3 regions of the Brevibacterium renqingii genome follow, and region 1 is predicted to be linked to each of the others. Evidence: riboswitches for the same ligand, from Rfam matches in the RefSeq annotation. Region 1 holds a riboswitch; each other region holds the start of a gene.

Region 1 (7,566 bases):
AATCGACGGTCAAGCACGGCGGACGTCTCGTCTCCGGGTTCGGAGCCGGCCGCGGCTACGACTTCGACGATTTCGTCGAGGACATCAAGGCCACCGGAATGTTCGTCGACCTGAAGTTCTCCACCTGGGAACTCCACCCCTTCGAAGCCGACAGCGACTTCCTCGTCCTCATCGCCGAGAGGCTCTGAGGACCCTCGACCTGTCCGCGGAGCCCGGGGCGGTCGCAACGCCGAACGGCTCGAACTAAGCTGACACCGACCCCACCGAGAATCAACCGAGGAGAATCCACCATGATCTTCATCGTTGTGAAGTACGACGTGAAGCCCGAGAGCGTCGAGAAATTCCCCGAGGCTGTGCGCGCCTTCACCGAGGCGACGCGCGCAGAACCCGGGAACCTGTGGTTCGAATGGTCGAAGAGCCTGGAGAACCCGAACGAGTACGTCCTCGTCGAGGCATTCACCGACGAAGGCGCGGAACCGCACGTCAAGAGCGATCACTTCGCCGCCGGACTCGAAGCCATGCGTCCGCACCTGGCCTCGACGCCGAAGATCATCTCACGCAAGATCGACGGCGAAGGCTGGGACGAGATGGGCGAGCTCAAGATCGACTGATCGCCTTCCTGGCCTTCATCTCGCATCGATCGGACGAATAGACTTCTGGCATGGTGACCAAGGCGCAGAACATCGGATCGATAGAAAAGGCCCTCGGCGAGCCATGGGCCGATATCCATGCTCGCCTCGAAGCCGCCGGGGGAGCGTCGGCGAGTCACAAAGAACTCGCCGACGCTCTCTATCCCCAGTTCGACGGCAGAGTCGACAACCACGGCTGGTGGGTCCAGGGCGCGGTCGTTGCCTACGAACAGGAGATCGGCCGTCGCGTGCCCGGTCAGCGTGCCGATGGCACCTTCGACGTGGCCGTGTCCCGCACGATGCCCGGCGATCGTTCCGAACTCATCGAAAAGTTCGCCTCTCTGATCGGCGATACCCTCAACGAGACGGCCCTCGACGGTGATCCCCGCACCTCGGAGACGGCGAAGCGCTCCTTCTGGCGAGCGAACCTCGACGGCGGCATCAAGATCGAAGCCGCAGCTGAGACGAAGAGCGAAGACAAGACCCTCGTCGTCCTCACCACGTCCAAGCTGGCCAGTCCGGAAGCCCTCGAGAAATGGCGGGCCTTCGGCAAGGACCTCCTCAAGCAGCTCTGACCGTCCGGAAGCGGAACAGCTCCGACGATTCCGCTTCGTTTCAGCCGATGATCGGGTTCCAGACGCCGAGCACGTGAGCCGCTCCGATCGCTGTCCCGCAGACAACCAGGCTGTGGACTACCGCTGCGACATCTCGGACTGCGAAACTCGATCGCCTGCGCCACGTGCGTCCGGGACGACCGAATGCGCGACCCTCCATCGCCATCGCCAGAGTCGTGGCACGCCTGATCGAGACCACGAGCAGAACGAAGACCGCGCCGAACAGACTCCTGGTGCGCCGAACGAGCGAACCGCCGGCCACACCTCTGGCCCGCCTGGCCATCGCCAGCACCTGCCACTCACTGACCAGCAGACCCAGCAGTCGGCTCGCGGCGAGCACGGAGATGACGACGACCTCGGGCAGCCGCAGATGCTGGATCAGCGCATCGGCGAGGTCACGCGGATCGATCGTCGAGACGAGCACGATGAGCGGTATCGCCAAGGCGAGGACGCGCACGAAGATCGCCGCAGCCGCAGCCAGGGAGTCACTTGTCATGAGCAGCGGACCGAAGTCGATGACGACCTCCCCGGTCTTCTCCGCGAGGATCGCCGTCCCCCACGCCGCGAGCAGAGCACCGGCAGGAAGGAACCACAGCCGCCTGATCGTCGCGGCGAGATCGAGCCCGGTGGCGGGCAGCCCGAGCAGTGAGAACGCGAGCACCACACCGGCAGAGACGACATCGATGCTCAACAGCGCACCGATCATGAGGATGAGCGCCATGGTGATCTTCGTCAGCGGATTGCATCGGACCAGAGCCGTGCTGCGCACCACGGGAATGAGCTGACCGGGATCTTCCACCCCCACCTCGGGTGGCGGTTGCCGCCTGCGCGCCAATTGCTCACTCACCGCGCTCACCCGCCCCTGCCCGAGCCGTCGAGGAGGTGGAGAACGCCCCGAGGTCGACCCGTCGGGCCCCGATCGCGTCGAGGAAGGCATGATCATGGCTGACGGCGACGACGGCCGAGCCGCGGTCCAGGGCATCGACGAACAGTTCGACCAGCCCGGCCCAGGTCAGAGCGTCCTGGCCGAAGGTCGGCTCGTCGACGATGAGGACCTGTGGTCGGGGAGCGAGCATGGCCGCCACCGACAGGCGGCGCTTCTCGCCGCCGGACAGGCTCTGCGGATGCGCTTCGGCCAGCGCCTGCAAGCCGAGCACGTCGAGCAGCTGGACGACGCGGTCGTCGACCTCCGCGTCCGACCACCCGGCCAGGCGCGGTCCCAGACTCAGCTCCGCGGCTACACCGGAGGTGAGGAACTGATGTGCCGGTTCCTGGAAGACCATGCCGATGCGCGGCGCGAGCAGCGCCGAGGGCCACGCGAACGGACGGGCGTGCTTCGACTCGCCCCGCAGCGCCGCCTCGGCGGTGACCCGTCCCGCGAACTCGGGAAGCAGACCGGCCAGCGTCAGCGCGGTCGTGGACTTGCCGGCGCCATTGGGGCCGACGAGGCCCACAGCCTCTCCTGCGCGGACGGCGAGATCGATGCCGGCCGCCGCCGGTGCCTTCGCTCGCGGCCGGCCCACGGCGAGGCCCGCGGCCCGCAGCAGCACATCCCCTCGTCCGTCGCCGGGACTCGAGCAGATCGCGGCCTCGGCTGTGGGCGACAAGCCCCCTCCTGACGTCGTCTCCGATCCGTGCGGCATCCAGATGCCGCAGTCGATGAGCGCCTCGGACAGGCTCGGGTCGGAGAAGATCCGCTTCGGCGGACCCTGTGCGAGGAGCCCGTGAGGACCGAGCACGATGACGCGATCGACGTGGTCGAGCCACAGTCCGACCCGATGCTCGACGATGACCATCGTCGCCGAGGCGGCAGTCTGCACGGAGAGGACGGAGTCGCGGACCTCAGCGGCCGAGTCCGGGTCGATGTTCGCTGTGGGTTCATCGAGGATGATGACCTCAGGCGACATCGCGTGGATCCCGGCCAGGGCCAGGCGCTGCTTCTGGCCGCCGGACAGCGCCGCCGTCGGATGGTCGAGCGGCAGATCGAGGCCGAGTGCGGCCAGCGAGCCGGGGATCCGGGACTCGATGACCTCGGCGGGCAGCCCGAGGTTCTCCATACCGAAGGCGACATCGTCGCCGACGCGAGAGAAGATCACCTGCGATTCGGGATCCTGCAGGACCAGCCCGGAGCCGCCTCGGCGAGGATCCGGGGGAGCGTTTCCGACGAGGAGCTCACCGGTCGCCTCTCCGGACTCGTCGGGCAGGACACCGGCAAGCGCATGGAGGAGAGTCGACTTGCCTGCTCCCGAGCGTCCGAGGACGAGGACTCTCTCACCGGCCGTGATCTCGAGGTCGAGAGGACCGACGGCGGGAGCATCACGGTCGGCATGCGTCCACGAGTACTCCCGCGCCGTGATCGGCAGCCCCATCAGCGCAGGCGACCGGAGGCGAAGGAGCTCAGCGCGCCCGTCCTCGCGATCGCCCGATGGGCGTACCAGGCGCCGATGCCGGAGATGACGAGGCCCGAGACGATCGCGCACACGGCATAGACGGTCTGGAAGCCGAACTGCCATTCGGCGTTGTACATGATGTTCTCGCTCACGGCCATGAAAGCCGCGGCCAGCATTCCGGCCAGTGCGGTGATCCAGAGCGTGAACCGCTTGTAGCCGAAGGCGGCGAAGACGAGTTCGGCGCCGAGACCCTGGACGAGCCCCGACAGCAGCACGGCTGCGCCGAAGTGAGAGCCGAGGACCGCTTCGACGATGGCGGCGATGAGTTCGCACAGGAGTGCGGCCCCGGGTTTGCGGATGATCGCACCGGCCAGGGGGCCGGCGAGGACCCACAGGCCGGCGATGAGCCCGATCGAGGGCGGGAACGCCTGGAAGGCGAGCTCGAGGATCTTCCAGCTCAGCGCCAGCACCCAGAACACGAGTCCGACGGCGATGCCGAGCACGGCGGTGGTGACGTAGTCGACGACCCGCCATTTCTTCGTCTTCGGCGCCAGGGTGTGGGCCGGTGCCGTGGACGGTGCGGAATTCGACGTGGTGGTTTTCGGCATTGTGCCTCCTCGGATCAAGGAGGGGTGGAAGAGTCTCGACTTCCTTCGGCGGTACTGACCGCATCAGGTTCGAGGGTCTGCAGCTTCTTCTGCACTCTCAGCGCCCCTGATGGCGCTCCCCTGTCGTAGCCACCACTGTACAGCAGACGGCGGTGAGAGGCAGCGGGTCTCAGGGGCGCCCGGCGACGCCGATCAGCTCGGCACCACCATCACCGGTCCCGCGGCACGGTTGAGGACACCGCGGGAGACGGAGCCGAGCAAAGCGCTCTTCAGACGTCCGCGACCGCGCGTGCCCAGCACGGTCAGCTGGGCGCGGGCGCTGGTTTCGATGAGTGTCTCGGTGGGATCGCCGATCGGAACCGATGTGGATACGGACAGCGAGGGGAACTGCTCGCGAAGCTCGGCGACCTCTCTCTCGAGCCCGGCGGCGAGCTCCTTCTGCCGACGCCCTGAGACCTCCGAGCTGAGCTCGAGCTCGGGGTACCAGTACAGCCATTCGTCTCCCGTCGGCAGCACCGAGACGACCTCGAGCGGAGCTTCGCGCACCGCGGCCTCGGCGGCCGCGGTGAACATGGCGACGCGTCCTGTGTCCGAGCCGTCGACGGCGACGACCACGGGGCCGTTCTGTGCTGAGTCGGGTGCGGCATGCTGCGGCACCACGATGGTCGGACAGTGCGCATGGGCCGGAAGGGCGGTGGAGACCGATCCCAGCACGCGGCCCATGAAGCCGCCGCGACCTCGCGCGCCGACGATGACGACCTCGGCCTCGGAGCTGAGGGTGACGAGGACGCCGGCGGCATCGCCCGGTGCGGTGCGGAAGCTCTTCTCACCGGGGTGATCTCGCAACAGCTCGACCGCCTCGGCGAGGGTCGCCTCCGCTTCCTTCTTCGCGGTCACGTCTTCGGGCTCGCTGGGGAGGGAGGCCATGTTCGGATAGATCATCGTCGGCAGCGCATAGGCGGTGACGACGGTCAGCGCGGTATGCCGGCGCTCGGCCTCGACCGCGCCGCGGCGGACGGCCAGAGCTGAGAGTTCGGAGCCGTCGAAGCCGACGAGGACTCCGACCTCTCGGGAGAGGCCTGACTCTGACGGGCGTGTTTCGGACGGACGGGACTGGGCAGACATCTCGGACCTCTCGGTCGGGGCCTTGCCAACCCGGACGCCGACGACGGCCCCGACTGGCGGTATCGACGGCGTCGGGACCATCCTACCAAGAGGCTTCTACGCGGCGTAGAAAAATGTGCGGGTGAGAGCCTCGGTCTCAGACCGGGAAGCCCAGATGGGTGAGCGCGGCCTTGAGGACGTGTTCCTGGCCGTAGCAGAGCTCGCCCGTGATATCGGGACGCAGCGTCTCCTCGGGGGTCAGCCAGTCGAGGCTGAGGGCGTCGGCGCGTGGGGTGCACTCACCGCGGACCTCGAGGATGAAGCACATGGAGATGGCATGCTGGCGCGGATCGTGGAGCAGAGAGGATCCCTCGGTGGGGAAGTACTCGGCGATGTGGAACGGCGAGATCGCCGGCGGGACGACCGGCAGCGCCATCGGGCCCAGATCGTTCTCCGCATGGCGCATGAGCGCGGAGCGGATGGTCTCGTGGAAGCGGATGCGTCCGCCGACGACCTCCCGCCCCAGGGTCCCGTCCTCGAGGCTGCGCAGCAGCAGTCCGATGCGCTCGACGTTGCCCGACTCTCCCACTCGCACCGGGATCGCGTTGACATAGGGGATCGGCAGGCGTCTGCGCAGTTGGGCGTACTCCGCGTCGTCGAACCAGTTCTCGTCGAAGTCCAGGGCAGTTCGAGTCATGAGGCAATCGTCCCACATCGTGGGCCGAGGCAGAAGCGCTCCGCGGCTTTGGTGGTGAACCAGCACACACATCGGGTAAAGTATCTTGACATCGAGATAAATTTCCGACCGGCAGAGAACTGCCCAAGTGACGTGGCCTACAGTTGTGTCAGCACTTTCCGACCGGAACCGGTCGAGGACTATGAAGGGGTACCCATGATCAATCATGAAGTCCGCACTCATAAGAGCTCAGAGAACCTGGCTCGAGAGGATCAGCTCGCCTGGAAGATCGCAGAGGTCGCATCCGATCCGACACCGGTCGATTCCGACGTCACCGAGATGGTCATCAACCGCATCATCGACAACGCCTCCGTCGCGGCCGCCTCGGTGCGCCGCTCCGCTCCGATGCACGCCCGCGAGCAGGCGCAGACCCACCCGTTCACCCCGGGCGCCAGCATCTTCGGTCTCCCGCTGGCCGACCGCTTCTCGCCGGAATGGGCCGCTTGGGCCAACGGCGTGGCCGTCCGTGAACTCGACTTCCACGACACCTTCCTCGCCGCCGAGTACTCCCATCCCGGCGACAACATCCCGCCGGTCCTCGCCGTCGCCCAGCACAAGGGCATCGACGGCAAGGACCTCATCAACGGTGTCGCCACCGGCTACGAGATCCAGGTCGACCTCGTCAAGGGCATGTGCCTGCACGAGCACAAGATCGACCACGTAGCCCACCTCGGCCCCTCGGCCGCAGCCGGCATCGGAGCCATGCTCCACCTGCCCACGGAGGTCACTTTCCAGGCCGTCCAGCAGGCTCTGCACGTGACCACGGCGACCCGTCAGTCGCGCAAGGGCGAGATCTCGTCCTGGAAGGCCCACGCTCCCGCCTTCGCCGGCAAGATGGCCGTCGAGGCCGTCGACCGTGCGATGCGCGGCGAAGGCGCGCCGAACCCGATCTACGAGGGCGAGGACGGCTTCATCGCGTGGATCCTCTCCGGTCCCGAGGCCCGCTACACGATCCCGCTTCCCGGCAAGGGCGAGTCCAAGCGCGCGATCCTCGACACCTACACCAAGGAGCACTCGGCCGAGTACCAGGCCCAGGCGCTCATCGACCTCGCCCGCAAGCTCGGCGGTGAGATCGAGGACCTGACGAAGATCAGGCGCGTCGTCATCCACACCTCGCACCACACCCACTACGTCATCGGCACCGGCGCGAACGATCCGCAGAAGATGGATCCTGGTGCCAGCCGTGAGACCCTCGACCACTCGATCATGTACATCTTCGCTGTGGCCATGCAGGACCAGGGCTGGCACCACGAGCACTCCTACGCCCCCGAGCGTGCCGGTCGCCCCGACACCGTCGAGCTCTGGCACAAGATCGAGACCACCGAGGATCCCGAGTGGACCCGTCGCTACCACTCGACCGACCCGAACGAGAAGGCCTTCGGCGGACGCGTCGAAATCGAATTCGAGGACGGCTCGACCCTGGTCGACGAGATCGCCGTCGCCGACGCGCATCCCTTCGGCGCTCGTCCCTTCGCTCGTGCGAAC
Region 2 (7,566 bases), on a different contig from region 1:
CTCCGGCGACGCCTTCCCCGTAGGAGCGGCTGGCAGCCGTGGCGACGAGGAAGGACACATAGCCGAGCGTCGTCGGCGAAGCCTTGGCACCCGCACTGGCGCCGGTGAGCTCGGCATGTGCGGCGGCCAGACGCGAATCGGCCAGCAGCTCTTCGTGCATGCCCTCCTCGACCGTGATCGCCTCGGCCGCCGAGCCGGCCCAGAAGCGGGACTCGTCGCGGTCGACGGTCTTTGCGGCGAGGAAGGACATCGCCTTCGCGTAGCCGTTCAGGTAGATGCCGTCCTGGATGATGTAGTTCGTGAACGCCGTGACGTCGAGGCTGCCGTCGGCGAGTTGGGCGAGGAACGGCAGGTCTTCGATCTGTTCGACGATCGGGCGGACGCGCTCCCACAGCTGAGTGGTCTGCGGGCCGGCGGCGAAATCGACGGTCATGGGAACTCCTTTGTGCTCGTGTGACGTGGTTCAGGCGGGCTGACCGCGGATGATGTCGACCTGATGGTCGACGGGTCCGTGGGCGCCGACGGGGTCGAGGCTGACCTGCCAGTCGGCGGCCGAGGCCAGGGCGCGGGCCAGGAAATCCAGGGCATTGCTGACGGCATCGCCGAGGAGGTCGACACCTGCCGCGAACGCTGCTGTTGCGTCGCCGTCCGCCCCTATCGCGGACACTGCGCGTTCGCGGCCGAGTACGGCCACCTCGGCGGTGATCGCCGCCGACAGCGTGCATCCGGTGCCGTGCGTGTTCGGGGTGGTGAGCCTCGGATGGGTGAACTCGCGGATCTGCCCGTCACGGGTGGCGAGGATGTCGGAGACGTCCCCGTCGCTGCCGTGTCCGCCCTTGAGGAGGACGGCGCCGGGTCCCCGGTCGAGCAGGCGGCGGGCCTGTTCACGCATCTGTGCGGACGATCCCGCCTCGGGTTCGTCGTCTCCGAGCAGCAGGGCCGCTTCGGGGAGGTTCGGGGTGATGAGGTCGGCGACGGGCAGCAGGTGGGTGCGCACCGCGTCGACGGCATCGGCTTCGAGGAGCCGGTGCCCGGAGGTCGCGATCATCACCGGGTCGACGGTGAAGAATCCGAGCCTGCCGGCTGCCGCGCGGGCGGCGACGAGTTCGACGAGTGAACGGGTACCGAGCATCCCTGACTTCGAGGCGTCGACGGGCATGTCGTCGAGCACGGAGTCGAACTGGTCGGCCACGAAGTCGTCGTCGATCGGATAGACCCGAGACACCCCGTGCGTGTTCTGCGCGACGAGCGCGGTGATCACGGTCGTGCCGAGGGTCCCCCGCGCGGTGAACGTCTTGAGGTCGGCGTGGATGCCGGCACCCCCAGAGGGGTCGGTGCCGGCGATGGACAGGGTGATGGGCGGGCGGGTGCTCATGCGTGGCCTCCTGTGAAGGCGGCGAGCAGCTGCTCGGCCGCGGCCTTCGGGTCCTCGGCGGTGCAGATGGCCGAGACCACGCAGATGCCGAGCAGTCCGCGGTCGCGCAGCTCAGGCGCCCGGTCGATGCTGATGCCGCCGATCGCGACAGCCGGGATGCCCGCTTCGATGACGAGTTCGCCGAGGCGCTCGGGTCCGATGCCGTCGGGAGCGTCGGCCTTCGTCGCGGTGTCGTAGACGGGCCCGATGCCGATGAGGTCGACGACGTCGGTGTCGCGGGCGGCGGCGAATTCGGCGCTGTTCGCGGCCGAGAGACCGATCAGCGGTGCCTCGCCCAAGGTGGCGCGCACCTCGGCGACGGTGGCATCAGTTTGGCCGACGTGGATGTGCACGATCTCGCCTTCGTCGATGAGGCGGCGGGCCACCTCGACGCGATCGTTGAGGACGATGGGGACTGTGCGGTCAGTGCCCGCGGTGGCGGAGTCGACGGCGGCGATGACCTGGCGGGTCAGCGAGTAGAAGGCGGTGTCGTCGATGTCCTTGTCGCGCACCTGGACGATTCCCACTCCCCCGGCGACGGCCTCGTGCACGGTCTCGGCGACGCTGCGGCCGGCCGCTTCGCACTGAGCGGAGTCGGTGACGAGGTAGAGGCGGGTGTCGATGCCGGTGAAGCGGTCCTGAGACTGAACGGTCACGCCCTGGTCCCCTGTGTCGTGGGGGCTGTCCGCGGGGTGCGCCGATCCGGCGGTCATGCCTGCACGCCTTCGTCCGCGGTCAGTGTGCCGTGGCTGACCCGGGCCTGGGCCAGCTGGTCGCCGGTGACGGCGTGGAGGGCGTCGAGGAAGCTCACCGAGTAGCTGCCGGGCCCGTGAGCGCCGGCGGCGGCGAGTTCTCCGGCGACGGCGAAGTGCGCGTGGGCGGCGACGACGGCTTCGAATCTCGCCAGGGCGGCCGCGCTGTCGATGGCCGGGTCCCCTGCCGCAGTCGCCGAGACCGTTGCTGCGGAGTCCGGGCCTGCAGTGCTGGAGTCGGCGGTGGCCAGGTAGGCGACGGCGACGGCGCCGAGGGAGCAGCCGGTGCCGATGACCAGCGGCATGAAGTCGTGGCCGCCGTCGATATGGGCGACATGGTCGGTTCCGTCGATGTGCGCGACGACGGCATCACTGGGCCCGGACACCGCGACGATCGCACCGGTCGTGCGTGCCAGCTGGGCGGCGGCGGGAAGGACGGCGTCCACCTCATCGGTGGAGTCGACTCCGCGTCCGCCGAGGCCGACTCCGGCCAGAGCCGCGATCTCCGAGGCGTTGCCGCGGATCGCGGTCGGTCGGTCAGCGGCGGCGCGGCGGATGCGAGAGGTGCGGAAGTCGACCGCGCCGACGCTGACGGGGTCGAGCACCCAGGGCTTGCCGGCGGCAGCGGCGACGTCGATGGCGGCATCGGCGGCGAGCAGCTGATGATTCGAAGCGGTGCCGAAATTGATGAGCACGCCGTCGGCGATGCCGGCGAACTGCCCGGCGTCGGCCTCATGGTCGAGCATCGCCGGGGACGCGCCGACGGCCAGGAGCACGTTCGCGCTGAATTGCTGCACGACGGTGTTCGTGATGCATTGGATGAGCGGATGTCCCGCACGCAGTCGTGCGTTGGCAGAACGCAGGTCGAAGTCAACCATGACGATCCCTTCGCTAGTATGGCCCAGATCAGGTTCGATGGGTGTTCTCTCAGCCTCGCCGAACTCCGCTGCCGCGGATCGTCATGAGGCACCCCATGTCATTGGCTTCGACTGTATCAGCCCCACCGGGACGGGGCGAGTCCGCACGAGCTGGTCGCGCCGCCGATTGCACCGAGCGGACCACTTGGCCTCGAAAGGACCCCTTGCAACTGGTCCCTCGACACCAAGTGGTCCGCTCGGTGAGGGCGGGACTCCCCTACCCCCGGCCGACGTACCTCTGGCCGCGGCGGCTGAGGGCGTCGATGACGACGGCGGTGAGGAGGACGAGCGCGGTGATGATCTGCTGCGCATCGGAGTTGAAGCCGATGAGGTAGAGACCGTTGTTGATCGCTCCGACGACCAGGGCACCGAGCACGGCGGCCCAGGCCGACCCGCGTCCGCCGAAGAGAGAGGTGCCGCCGATGACGGCTGCCGCGATCGCGTTGAGCAGGTCCTGGGTGCTGACCAGGGTCGATCCGGCGTTCGTCGTCACCCCTGTTTTGATGAACCCGAACAGTGCGGCGAGCACGCCCGCGGCCATGAACACGCTGATGCGCACCCAGGTGACGCGGATGCCGGCTCGCCTGGCGGCTTCGACCTTGCCGCCGACGGCGTAGATCGAGCGGCCGTAGCGGGTCTTGCGCAGCACCAGATCGATGACGATCGCGATGACCATCATGAGGAAGAAGGGCATGGCCAGCCCGAAGTCCTGGTTGACGAGGATGAGGAACCCGAACACGATCGCGGCCAGCAGCACGATGCGCACGATCACCGAGGTCCAGCTCGGCGCGTTCAGCCCCTCACGATGCCGACGCAGCTTCGAATGGATGATTCCGGCACCGAAGCCGATGATCGCGACCGCCCCGAAGACGTAGGCCCAGATGGCCGGGAAATAGTAGCTGGCGAAGTCGAAGGCGAAGGTCTCCGACATCGACAGGTTCTTCTGCGTGCCCAAGGTCGTCAGCGTCAGACCCGTGAAGGCGAGCAGGCCGGCCAGGGTGACGACGAAGGCGGGGATGCCGACGACGGCGAAGAACCACCCCTGCACGGCTCCGACGACGAGCCCGAGCAGCAGCATGATGATCAGCGCGATGGCCGGCGGCACACCCTGCCGGACCACGAGCACACCGAGCAGCGAGGCCGCCAACCCGCCCAGCTGCGCCAGGGACAGGTCGATCTCGCCGAGGAGCAGGATGAGGTTGATGCCCAGCGCAAGGATCGCGAGGAAGGCGACCTGGGTGGAGAGGTTGACGAGGTTGGCCGGTGAGATGAAGTTGGAATCGGCCGTCTGGAAGACGATGACGATGACGACGAGCGCGAGGATGACCGGGAACGCCCCCAGCTGCCCCTCCTTGACCCGTCGGACGAACGTGCCGACGACCCCCTCGCTGGAGATCCGCTCATCGGTGATGAAGGAGTTGCGAGTCATCGGCGCTCACCCCTGCGTGCGGCCCTCTTCGTCACGACATTGTCGCTGGCTCCGGTGATCGCGGCGACGAGCACATCGGTGCGTTCGTCCCCGGGGAAGTCGCCGACGTCCTTGCCCAGCCGCAGCACGTGGACACGGTCGGCGACGGCCTGCACATCGGCCATATTGTGGCTGACGAGCAGCACACCCAGATCGCGTTCCTTGAGCCTCTCGATGAGGTTGAGCACCTCGGCCGTCTGTGCCACGCCGAGGGCGGCAGTCGGCTCGTCGAGCATGACCAGGGACGGCTCGCCCAGCAGGGACCGGGCGATCGCAACGGTCTGCCGCTGGCCGCCGGACAGGGCCGCGATCGGCACCCGCACGCTCGGGATCTTCGCCGACAGGCTGCGCAGCAGCTCCCAGGACTTCGCTTCCATGGCCACCTCGTCGAGGACTCCCCCACGGGTCTTCTCGTGCCCGAGGAACAGATTGGCCACGACGTCGAGGTTCTCGCACAGGGCCAGGTCCTGGAACACGGTGGCCACTCCGGCCTTCTGTGCGTCCTTGGGTGAGGAGAACCTCTGCTTCGTGCCGTTCATGACGAGATCGCCCTCATCGGCGGCGTGGACGCCGGCGATGACCTTGATCAGCGTCGACTTGCCGGCGCCGTTGTCGCCGACGAGCCCGACGACTTCGCCGCGGCCGACGGTGAGGTGGATGTCGGTCAGGGCCTGCACGGCCCCGAACCTCTTGTTGATTCCGCGCAGCTCGAGCACGGGTTCGCTGCTGTCTCCCGGCGCCTGCGCCGCCGCGGGGGTCGGTTCGGGTGTCTCAGATGTCATCTGTTCCTCGCTGTCGCCGCCCCGGACTGTCGGCGACCCGGAGGGCCGCCGGCAGGTGGGCTGTCATGTCGCGTCTGCACCGTCGCTGAGTCACTTCACTCCTGCGTCTGCGCAGAGCTTCTTCACGCTGCCGGTGCAGATGTCGTCGGCCTTGATCTGATCGCCGACGATGTCCTTGACCGAGTCCTTGGTGACGACCTTGGCCTCGACGAAGTCCGTCGGGGTGTCCTTGTAGGTCGTTCCGGCGTCGACGTCCTCGCCGCCTGCCAGCGCGACGGCGGCATTCGCGGCGAATTCGGCCTGGGGCGGGATCGACTTGTAGATCGTGGCGTACTGGTCGCCCTTGAGGATGTTCTGCAGGCCGTCGACCTCGGCGTCCTGACCGGTGACGACGGGGTCGACCTTGGCCTTCTTCGTCGCGGCGATGACGCCGCCTGCGGTTCCGTCGTTGGCCGCGTAGATCGCGATCGGCTTCTCGCCCTTGCCCTGCAGCTGGCCCTCGACCCACTGGCGGGCGTCGTCGGGGTTCCAGTCGAGGGTGTCGTGACTGGCGGCGATGTCGACGCCGGCGTCCTTGAGGGTCTCTTCGGCCCCGGCTTTGAAGTCCGCGGCGTTCGGGTCCTTCGGGTCACCGTTGACCATCCACACCGGGCCCGACTTTGGGTCGACGTCCTCGGCCTTGAGGCCGTCGAGCACGGCCTGGCCCTGCAGGTTGCCGATCTTCTTGTTGTCGAAGGAGGTGTAGTAGTCGGCACCTTCGAAGAAGCGGTCGTAGGCGATGACCGGGATCTTCTTCGCCTTTGCCTTCGACAGCGCCGACGACACCGCAGAAGCATCGACGGGGTCGAGGACGATGGCGTCCACACCCTCGGTGACCGCCGCTTCGAACTGCTGTTGCTGCTGGGTCGCGTCCTGGTTGGCGTTGCGGTATTCGACCTTCGCGTCGGGGTTGGCCTCGGCGACGTACTTCTCGAAGTTCGGCTTGTCGAGGGATTCGTACCGGGTGGTCTTCGACTCGGGAAGGAGCAGTGCGATCGTGACTTCCCCGTCACCGCCGGAACCGCTGTCGGCTTCCGCATTGCCCTGGCCCTTCTGATTGCCGCAGCCGCTGAGCGCGAGCGCGCCGATGGCGACCGAGGCACCGAAAAGGGCCAGCTTCTTGTGGGACTTCAGGTTGTGCCTCATTGTGAACCTTTCAATCATTCTGACAACGTTGTCAGGTTGTTGAATATGATTCGCCGATCGACCCCCGGTGTCAACTGTTTCGCTGCGAAAGTCTTCACCGCCGATCCGGCGGTTCCTCGCCGCTGCCCCGAGCGATGAGGGCAACCGGGAAGACGTCTTGTCCCCCGCAGGTCCGACCGCCTCCGCCATCGAGTCCGTCGCCGCCGCTCCCACCGAGGCAGCCGTCGCCCTTCCCCGCCGGAGCCTGCAGTCGGCGGACCGCCTCGGCGGCCATGGCCTCGATGTCACGGTCGACGACGGTGACGTCGAGGAGTTCGGCGGTGGGGAAATCGTCGATGCCCACGAGCGCCGGCCATTCGCCGAGGCGGCGGCAGGCGTCGATGGCACCCTGGGTGAGCGTGGCGGACAGGGTGATGAGCGCGCTCGGGGCGCTGCGGGACCCGAGCCAGGCGGCGACGACGTTCTTCGCACTGGCCTCGTCATGGGCGTCTTCGCGCATATAGGCCCGCCAGCCGATGTCGCCGCGGCCGGCGAAAGCGGACCGGATGCCCTCGAGGCGGCGGATGGTGACGAGGCTCGTCGAATGATCGCCGATGACGCCGAGGGCGAGGTGCCCGTGATCGAGCAGCTGCCTGGCGGCCAGTTGCCCGGCAGCGACTTCGTCACCCGTGATGACGGTCACTCCTGCCCCGGTGACTGCGGGGTCGAAGGAGACGATCCTGACATCGGCGCCGGCGGCCCGGGAATAGATTCCGGTCATGTCCGGGTGGGCCCGGAGGACGATGATTCCCGACAGGTCGTTGGCCAGGCATTCGTCGAGGAAGGCCACTTCACGGTCCGGGCTGCCCCCGATCACGGTCACCACAGGGCGCAGGTCGACGGCCGAGAGTTCCGCTTCGAGAGCGGTGAAGGCGCGGGTCTGCAGCGCATCGTCGGCGGCGGAGAGGACGACGCCGACATAGGGCGAACGCCCACCGGCACGCAGTCTCTTGGCTGTGGGGTTGAGGCGGAAGCCGAGTTCGGCGGCGGACTCTTCGACCTTCTGCGC
Region 3 (7,566 bases), on a different contig from region 1:
GCGCGCTCCTGACTTGCAGTGGATGACGATGTCGCCGGGTGACTCTCCGCGTTCGGTTCTGCGCCCGATCGTTTCGGCGACCGCATCCCAGCCGCGTTCGCGCACGCTGGCCAAGGGCAGGTGCAGGGACCCGGGGATCGATGACAGTTCCCTTTCCCAGTCCTCACGCACGTCGATGAGCACCGCCTGTGTGCCGAGTCCGACCAGCTCGGCAGGGGTGATCTCCTCGATCCCGGCATCGGGCCCGGCAGCTGTCCCGGGCGCAGCGGCGGCAGCACAGGCTGCGGCCACCTCGGTGAGGTCGGTGACGGCCGGCCGCTCGGGGTCGGGGGAGAACCGCAGCGTCGAATACTCACCGTCCAGAGCGTCATAGCGCAGCAGGCGGCCGATGAAGGGGGTGCCGATGCCGCAGATGAGTTTGATCGCCTCGGTGGCCATGGCCGACCCCACGGTTCCGCAGAGCACCCCGAGGACACCTCCTTCGGCGCAGTTGGGCACCGAATCGGGGTCCGGGATATCGGGGAACAGGTCGCGCAGCATCGGACCGTGACCGGGAACGAAGGTGCTCACCTGACCGGCGAACCGGAAGATCGTGCCCCACACCAGGGGAGTGCCGGTGAGTTCGGCGGCATCGTTGGACAGATATCGGGTGGCGAAGTTGTCCGCCCCGTCGAGGACCACATCGTGGTCGGCGAAGAGGTCGAGTGCATTGTCAGGACTCAGCCTGGCCTCGATCGTGCGCACGTGCAGAGAGGGGTCGAGCCGCCGCAGGGCCTCGGCGGCCGAGTCGACTTTCGGCCGCGCGACATCGACGCTGCGATGGATTACCTGACGCTGGAGGTTCGAGGTCTCGACCACATCGTCATCGATGATCGTGATCGACCCGATCCCGGCGGCCGCGAGATAGTTGAGCACCGGCGCACCGAGTCCGCCTGCCCCGATGACCAGCACCGAGGCCGCCCGCAGACGTCGTTGACCCTCGAGCCCGAATCCCGGCAGGCTCAGGTGCCGGGCATAGCGTGCCAACTCGTCCCGGTTCAGCGTGTCAATGGGTTCGACCAGGGGACCGGGATTCACGCTGTCCGCACTCGCAACGGGCGTGGTCGCCTGCGCTCCGGTCATCGGGCTGCGACCAATCCGTCGAAGGTCGACGATGCCAAGGCCAGTGGTCGTTTCGGTATCCGCCCGGCCCCGGCCGCCAGATAGCCGGATTCGACTGCCAAGGCCATTGCCCGGGCCATCGCCTGGGCGTCGTGGGCGCGGGTGACTGCGGAGGCCAGCAGCACGGCGGTGCATCCGAGCTCCATCGCCAGAGCGGCGTCGGAGGCGGTGCCGACACCGGCGTCGAGGATGATCGGCACGTGGGCGCGGGAGACGATGGTTTCGATATTGTGCGGGTTGAGGATGCCCAGGCCGCTGCCGATCGGCGCGCCGGCTGGCATCACCGCTGCCACTCCGGCGTCCTCGAGTCGCTTCGCCAACGCCGGATCGTCGTTCGTATATGCGAAGACCGTGAATCCGTCGAGGACGAGTTCCTCGGCCGCGGCGAAGAGTTCGATCGGATCGGGCAGCAGAGTGTCCTCGTCGGCGATGACCTCGAGCTTCACCCAGTTCGTCTCGAGTGCTTCCCGGGCCAGCTGTGCCGTGAGCACGGCATCCCGGGCGGTATAGCATCCGGCGGTGTTCGGCAGGATGCGGATGCCCAAGCGCTGCAGCATGGTGAACACGGAATCACGCGATTCGGCGTCGAAGCGACGCATCGCCACGGTCGTCAGTTCTGTGCCCGAGGCCCGCAGTGCGTCTTCGAGAATGCTCAGCGAACTCGCGCCTCCGGTGCCCATGACGAGGCGGGAGCTCAGATCCGTGCCGTCGATCGTCCAGGTCATATCAGCCTCCCTGCACAGCGGTGACGATGTCCACGGTGTGGCCGTCGGTCAGAACGAAACCGGACCAGCCTCCGCGCCGGATCACTTCGCCGTTGACAGCGACGGCGATGCCCAGACGGCCCCCATCGGCAGGGGTCCCGTCCTCGCGCAGCTCCCGTCCGGTGACTTCGGCGACGAGGTCGAGCGCCGAGGTGGCACCGGCCAGTTCATGCGGTTCGCCATTGAGGACGATAGTGGCTGCCTGTGCTGATTCGGTCATGGTTTGCTCCTCTTCGAGGTCGTGGTGGGCAGAACAGCGGTGTCGGCGGCATCATCGAAGCGCCGAGGTGAGACGGAGGCGAGAGCGCCCGGTGGCAGCCATTCGGGGCGGCGACCGACAGCGAGTTCGGCACCCAACAGACCGCCGAGCGGGGCGAGGAGGATGCCGTGCCGGAAGTAGCCGGTGCTGACGACGCAGCCGGCGTCGATCCGACCGATCAGGGGCACATCGTCGGGGGAGCCGGGGCGGGCACGAGTGGTGATCTCGGTGATCTCGCAGTCGAGTATGCCCGGAACCAGACGCTGACCATCGTGGAGGAGGCGGTGGACCGATCCGGCGTCAGTGCCGGCTCGACCGTCCTCACGGGAGCTGGCTCCGAGCACGAGCTCCCCATCGGGGCGGGCCACGATGTAGACGGAACGGCCGTTGACGAGGCCGCGGATGGTGCTCGACAGCAGGGGAGTGCGCGCGGCGGGAGCACGCAGGCGCAGAACGTCGCCCCATACCTGGCGCACGGGCAGCCGCGGGGCGCCTGCTACGGCATTCGAGGCTGCTCCGGCGGCGAGGACGACCTGGTCGGAGATCAGCTGCCGCCCGTCCTCGAGCTCGACACCGACGGTGGCGTCTCCGTCGCGCAGCAGCCCGGTCACTCGCGCAGACAGGAGTTCGGAGGCGAACACCGAGCGCAGGGCCGAGACCACTCTCCTGGGGTCGATGGACTGATCCTCGGGGATGCGCACGGCACCGGCGACCGAAGGTGACAAGGACGGTTCGAGCTCTCGCGCCCGTGAACCGGTGATGAGTTCCGTTGCGAACCCGGCTCCCGACTGGGCATCCCGCAGCTCGCGCAGCGCCTGCAGATCGGCACGATCACCGGCACATACCAGGGTTCCGGTGTCGGTGAGGCCGAGATCGGCTGCGTCCGTGTCGGCCACCTCGGCGGCGAACTCCGGGTACATGTCGGCCGCGGTGCGCAGCAGCGGGTACAGCAGCTCCTGCCCCCATACGACCTCGGCGGCCGGAGCGAGCATGCCCGCCGCGGCATGGGAGGCGCCCATCGCGGGATCGGGATCGATGACCGTGACATCGGCGCCGAGGTGGCGCAGGTACCAGGTGGTGGACAGGCCGATGATTCCGGCACCGACGACGATGACGTGCATGGATTCTCCCTCCGGCGGCATGATCCGCATCAGGTCTGACGGTCGGCTGTTACACCCTCTCAGCCTCGTTGGGAGGCTCCCGCGAACTTCCTCTACTCTATGACCATGACCACCGATATTCCACCGCACACCGACGTGTCCGACTCGAGAAGAGCCTGGCGGGAAGCCGAATTGGCTCGGGCTAGCCTCTACCTGTGCACCGATGCCAGGAGTGCCCAGGGTGATCTTCCCGAGTTCCTCGATGCTGCGTACGCCGGCGGCGCCGACATCATCCAACTGCGCGACAAGACCCTCGAAGCCCGAGACGAGATCGCCGCCCTCGAGGTGCTGAAGGAAGTCGCTGAACGGCATGGGAAGCTGTTCTCCGTCAACGACCGTGCCGATATCGCACTCCTGGTCGGCGCCGATGTCTTCCACATCGGCCAAGGGGATCTCACCAGCGCTCAGGCTCGCGCCGTGCTCGGACCCGATGTCCTTCTCGGTCGCTCCACCCATTCGCGGGAACAGGCGCTCGCCGCCGAAGCGGACGGCGAGATCGACTACTTCTGCGTCGGTCCCGTGTGGGAGACTCCGACGAAGCCCGGCCGGCCGGCCGTGGGCACGGGTCTGCTGGCCGAGACGGCTGCTTCGGCGGTCAAACCCTGGTTCGCCATCGGTGGGATCAAGGCCGGTCCCAGACTCTCTGAGGTCCGGGAAGCGGGCGCGGAGCGTGTCGTGGTGGTACGTGCGATAACCTCGGCAGTCGATCCCGCTGCGGCCGCGCGGGTGCTCAAGGAGGAATCGGCATGACGGGTACCACGCACAGCGCAGCGAGCGGACAGGAGCCGACGATCCTCATCGCCGGTGCCGGAGCCACCGGAGGAGCCTTCGGCACCTACCTCATCGAGGCCGGCCGCAACGTCACCTTCCTCCTTCGGGAGACGAGGGCGGAGCGGATCCGTGCCGAAGGGCTGCGCTTCGTCTCGCCGGAGGCTGATCGGACGAACTCCGTCAGCGTGATCACCGCCGCGGAGCTCGAGAGGAGCCGGCAGACCTTCGACCTCGTCATCATCGCGGTCAAGGCCAACGGTCTCGATGCCGTCCTCGACGACGTCCGCCCCGCCGTCGGCGCTGACACGCGGATCGTCCCCTTCCTCAACGGCATGGCCCAGATCGACCGTCTGCAGGCCGACTACCCGGGTCAGACTCTCGGCGGGCTCGTCAAGATCGTCGGCACTGTCAAGGACGGTGCGGTGCATCAGCTCACCGACCTGGCCGTGATGACGATCGGCGACCTCTCCGGCGATGAGGTGCCCGAGTCCGTGTCCACGGCTCTCGACGTGCCCGGCTTCAGATTGCAGGTCATCGACGACATCGTCGGCGGGCTGTGGGAGAAGTGGATCTTCATCGCCGCGGCCGGAGTCGTCACCTGCCTGTTCCGGGCGCCGGTCGGAGCGATCGTCGACGCCGACGGGCGGGCTCATGTGCTCCGGATCATCGAGGAGCTCGAATCCGTGGCGGCCGCGGCGTCCCATCCGGTGTCCGCGAGGTCCCACGAGATGACCGTGTCGATGCTCACGGCAGAGGGGTCGGAGTTCACTTCGTCCCTCTACCGGGACGTCACGGCAGGTCTGCCGAGCGAAGCCGAGCACATCCTCGGCGATCTGGCCCGCAAGGCCGCCGAGCTGGGGGTCGACACCCCGCTGCTCGACCTCACGCTGGTGCAGCTGCGCGCCGGGGAAGCTCAGCGGCGTCCCTGACCTCGGCAGTGCCTGTGCGCAGCATCGCCAGATACGGTTCGGTCGGCTGGGTGTGCTCGATGTCGGCCGAACCGTGGGGAGCGGTGAATGTGACGCTGGGGACGCCGTCGACGTCATCGAGGACGATGAGCGTCTCATAGCCTCCCGGCCCCACCGAATGAGACGCGCCGACGGGCAGGTCGAATGCGAGGCTCTCCAATGGACTGTCGGCCTCGGGCGGACGATTCATCTCCTGGGCGGCGATATCGGCGAACTGTTCGGCGGTGATGAGATAGGCCTTGGCCGGAGTGGGACCGGGAACATGATGGTCATAGAAGGCCATCCCGCCGCCCCAGACCTTCGACGAACCGGCGAAGTAGATCGTTCCGGGCAGTTCGACGCAGGCCTCGGCCCGCGGCGGTGTGCCGTCCCTTGCACCCGGATAGCTCACGTGCGCTCCGGGCGGCCGGCCGCCCTGAAGATAGCAGGCGAGCCGATCGCGAGCCATGTTCGAACCGTAGCTGACATACCACACAAGTGCTTGAGACATCCATTTCATCGTGCCACGTTGCCCCGGGCGGCTGTCGAATTCGGACCCCGCAGTGTGTCAGAGGTCTCGCAAGGTCGGAGCGGCACCTGCCTGCCGCGACCGGAATCGGCGATGATGGACACCGTCGGCCGGTTTCGTTCCCGGACCCTAGAATGACGAGCGCACAGCCGCGACCGAGGAGAGAGATGAAGCGCCGACTTCCCGACATCAGAGAACTCGCCCCCTTGCTGAAGTTCGAACCGCCCCGACTCGACCGAGTGGCCGCAAGGCTCGACTCCGCCGCCGATATCTGGGATCTGCGACGCATCGCCCAACGTGTGACCCCGCGCGCACCTTTCGACTACGTCGACGGGGCGGCTCTGGACGAGCGGACCCTGAGCAGGAATCGCAACGCCTTCGCCGAGGTGGAGCTGCTGCCGCGCATTCTCCACGGTGTCGACGCCCCGGACACTTCGACGACAATCGCCGGATCCCGAACTCGTCTGCCGTTCGGCATCGCCCCGACCGGATACACGAGGATGATGCACTCCGAGGGTGAGGTCGCCGGTGTGCGCGCGGCGACGAAGGCCGGAATCCCGTTCTCACTGTCGACGATGGGAACGACCTCGGTCGAGGACGTCGCACAGGCGGCCCCGGACTCGACCCGGTGGTTCCAGCTCTACCTGTGGAAAGACCGGCAGCGCAGCCTCGACCTGCTGCAGCGAGCCCAGGCCAGCGGTTATGAGACTCTGCTCGTCACCGTCGATACGCCCATCACCGGGCAGCGGCTGCGTGATCACCGGAACGGATTGACGATCCCGCCGCGGCTGACCTTGGGTACGATCCTCGACGCCTCGTACCGGCCGGGCTGGTGGTTCAATTTCCTCACCACCGAACCGCCGAAATACGCCTCCCTGTCGGATACCTCGCAGTCCTTGGCGGAGATGACGCAGACGATGTTCGATCCCACCCTCGACCTCGATGACCTGCGGTGGATCCGGGAGCAGTGGTCGGGTCGCCTCTTCGTCAAGGGCATCCTCACCGCTGACGACGCACGTCGGGCTCAGTCGGTCGGAGCCGATGGCCTCGTGGTCTCCAACCACGGCGGGCGCCAGCTCGACCGTGCCCCCGACTCACTGACTTCCCTGGCCGAGGTCCGCGCCGAGGTCGGAGCCGACATGGAACTCATCCTCGACTCCGGAATCATGTCCGGCACTGATGTCGTCACCGCTCTGTGCGCCGGAGCGGACTTCGTCCTCATCGGCCGCGCCTATCTCTACGGGCTCATGGCCGGCGGTCAGAGGGGAGTCGAACGGGCGATCGAACTCATCCGACAGGAGGTCCTCACCGCCATGGGGCTCATGGGCGCCCGCAGCATCTCCGATCTCGGCCCCGACCTCGCTCGCGGCCTGCCCTCGGCACCGCAGAAGACGAGTCCGTTCGCATCCAGATCGGCAGCGGAGACGCGCAGGAGCGAGGAAGGCGTCTGAGCAGACGGTAGACGATGTGCCACAGCCGGGTCGAGGATAGGACTGTGAGGATGAGGAGGCGCGAGAGTTGATCACAGCAGCGAGCGTGGGAGAGCAGCTCGAATCAGTGTCGGCCGAGACGCCGCGCATCCTCATCGTGGGAGCAGGCATCGCGGGGATCACCCTGGCCCAGCTGCTCAGAGTTCAGGGGTTCGAACCGGTGCTCGTGGATCGGTCCGCCGACGCGCGACGCATGATCGGAGACAACCGGGCCGGGTACATGCTCGCGCTCATGCCCATGGTCGACCCGATCATCGACGCCCTCGGCGTTCGGGACACCTATCTCGACGCCAGCGTCGGCATCGACCGCTATGTCGCCCATGCGCACTCCGGGCGCGTTCTCCGGCAGGACCGCCTCGGCGATCTGCTGGCCGAGTACGGTGACTACCGGGGGATCTCCCGGGCCGCGCTGCTGACGGTGCTCACCGGTGATGACTGTCCGGTGGCTTTCGGCACCACTGTGTCCGGGCTTGCTGAAGACGAGC

Evidence for each region. A riboswitch is a leader RNA that binds a small molecule or an ion and turns the genes downstream of it on or off. The one in region 1 is predicted to bind thiamine pyrophosphate.
Region 2: it holds a riboswitch for thiamine pyrophosphate, as region 1 does, so the genes downstream of both, thiM (hydroxyethylthiazole kinase) here and IIE29_RS13700 (ECF transporter S component) in region 1, are expected to answer to the same signal.
Region 3: it holds a riboswitch for thiamine pyrophosphate, as region 1 does, so the genes downstream of both, thiO (glycine oxidase ThiO) here and IIE29_RS13700 (ECF transporter S component) in region 1, are expected to answer to the same signal.

Annotation. Positions count from the first base shown of each region.
Region 1 covers NZ_JADBHG010000007.1:133,484-141,049, reverse strand. Annotated here, with positions in the region: gene IIE29_RS13725 (class I SAM-dependent methyltransferase) at 1-188, shown strand, start outside; gene IIE29_RS13720 (putative quinol monooxygenase) at 291-611, shown strand; gene IIE29_RS13715 (hypothetical protein) at 662-1,204, shown strand; gene IIE29_RS13710 (energy-coupling factor transporter transmembrane component T family protein) at 1,245-2,042, opposite strand; gene IIE29_RS13705 (ABC transporter ATP-binding protein) at 2,083-3,612, opposite strand; gene IIE29_RS13700 (ECF transporter S component) at 3,612-4,241, opposite strand; TPP riboswitch at 4,265-4,373, opposite strand; gene IIE29_RS13695 (universal stress protein) at 4,434-5,366, opposite strand; gene IIE29_RS13690 (DUF4916 domain-containing protein) at 5,503-6,042, opposite strand; gene IIE29_RS13685 (MmgE/PrpD family protein) at 6,238-7,566, shown strand, end outside.
Region 2 covers NZ_JADBHG010000001.1:475,251-482,816, forward strand. Annotated here, with positions in the region: gene IIE29_RS02150 (TenA family protein) at 1-433, opposite strand, end outside; gene thiD (bifunctional hydroxymethylpyrimidine kinase/phosphomethylpyrimidine kinase) at 464-1,375, opposite strand; gene thiE (thiamine phosphate synthase) at 1,372-2,127, opposite strand; gene thiM (hydroxyethylthiazole kinase) at 2,124-3,044, opposite strand; TPP riboswitch at 3,032-3,150, opposite strand; gene IIE29_RS02170 (sugar ABC transporter permease) at 3,301-4,512, opposite strand; gene IIE29_RS02175 (ATP-binding cassette domain-containing protein) at 4,509-5,333, opposite strand; gene IIE29_RS02180 (substrate-binding domain-containing protein) at 5,424-6,518, opposite strand; gene IIE29_RS02185 (LacI family DNA-binding transcriptional regulator) at 6,613-7,566, opposite strand, start outside.
Region 3 covers NZ_JADBHG010000005.1:23,376-30,941, reverse strand. Annotated here, with positions in the region: gene moeB (molybdopterin-synthase adenylyltransferase MoeB) at 1-1,077, opposite strand, end outside; gene IIE29_RS10645 (thiazole synthase) at 1,119-1,886, opposite strand; gene thiS (sulfur carrier protein ThiS) at 1,888-2,145, opposite strand; gene thiO (glycine oxidase ThiO) at 2,142-3,305, opposite strand; TPP riboswitch at 3,295-3,398, opposite strand; gene thiE (thiamine phosphate synthase) at 3,411-4,094, shown strand; gene IIE29_RS10625 (ketopantoate reductase family protein) at 4,091-5,044, shown strand; gene IIE29_RS10620 (histone deacetylase) at 4,998-5,573, opposite strand; gene IIE29_RS10615 (alpha-hydroxy acid oxidase) at 5,759-7,042, shown strand; gene IIE29_RS10610 (FAD-dependent oxidoreductase) at 7,110-7,566, shown strand, end outside.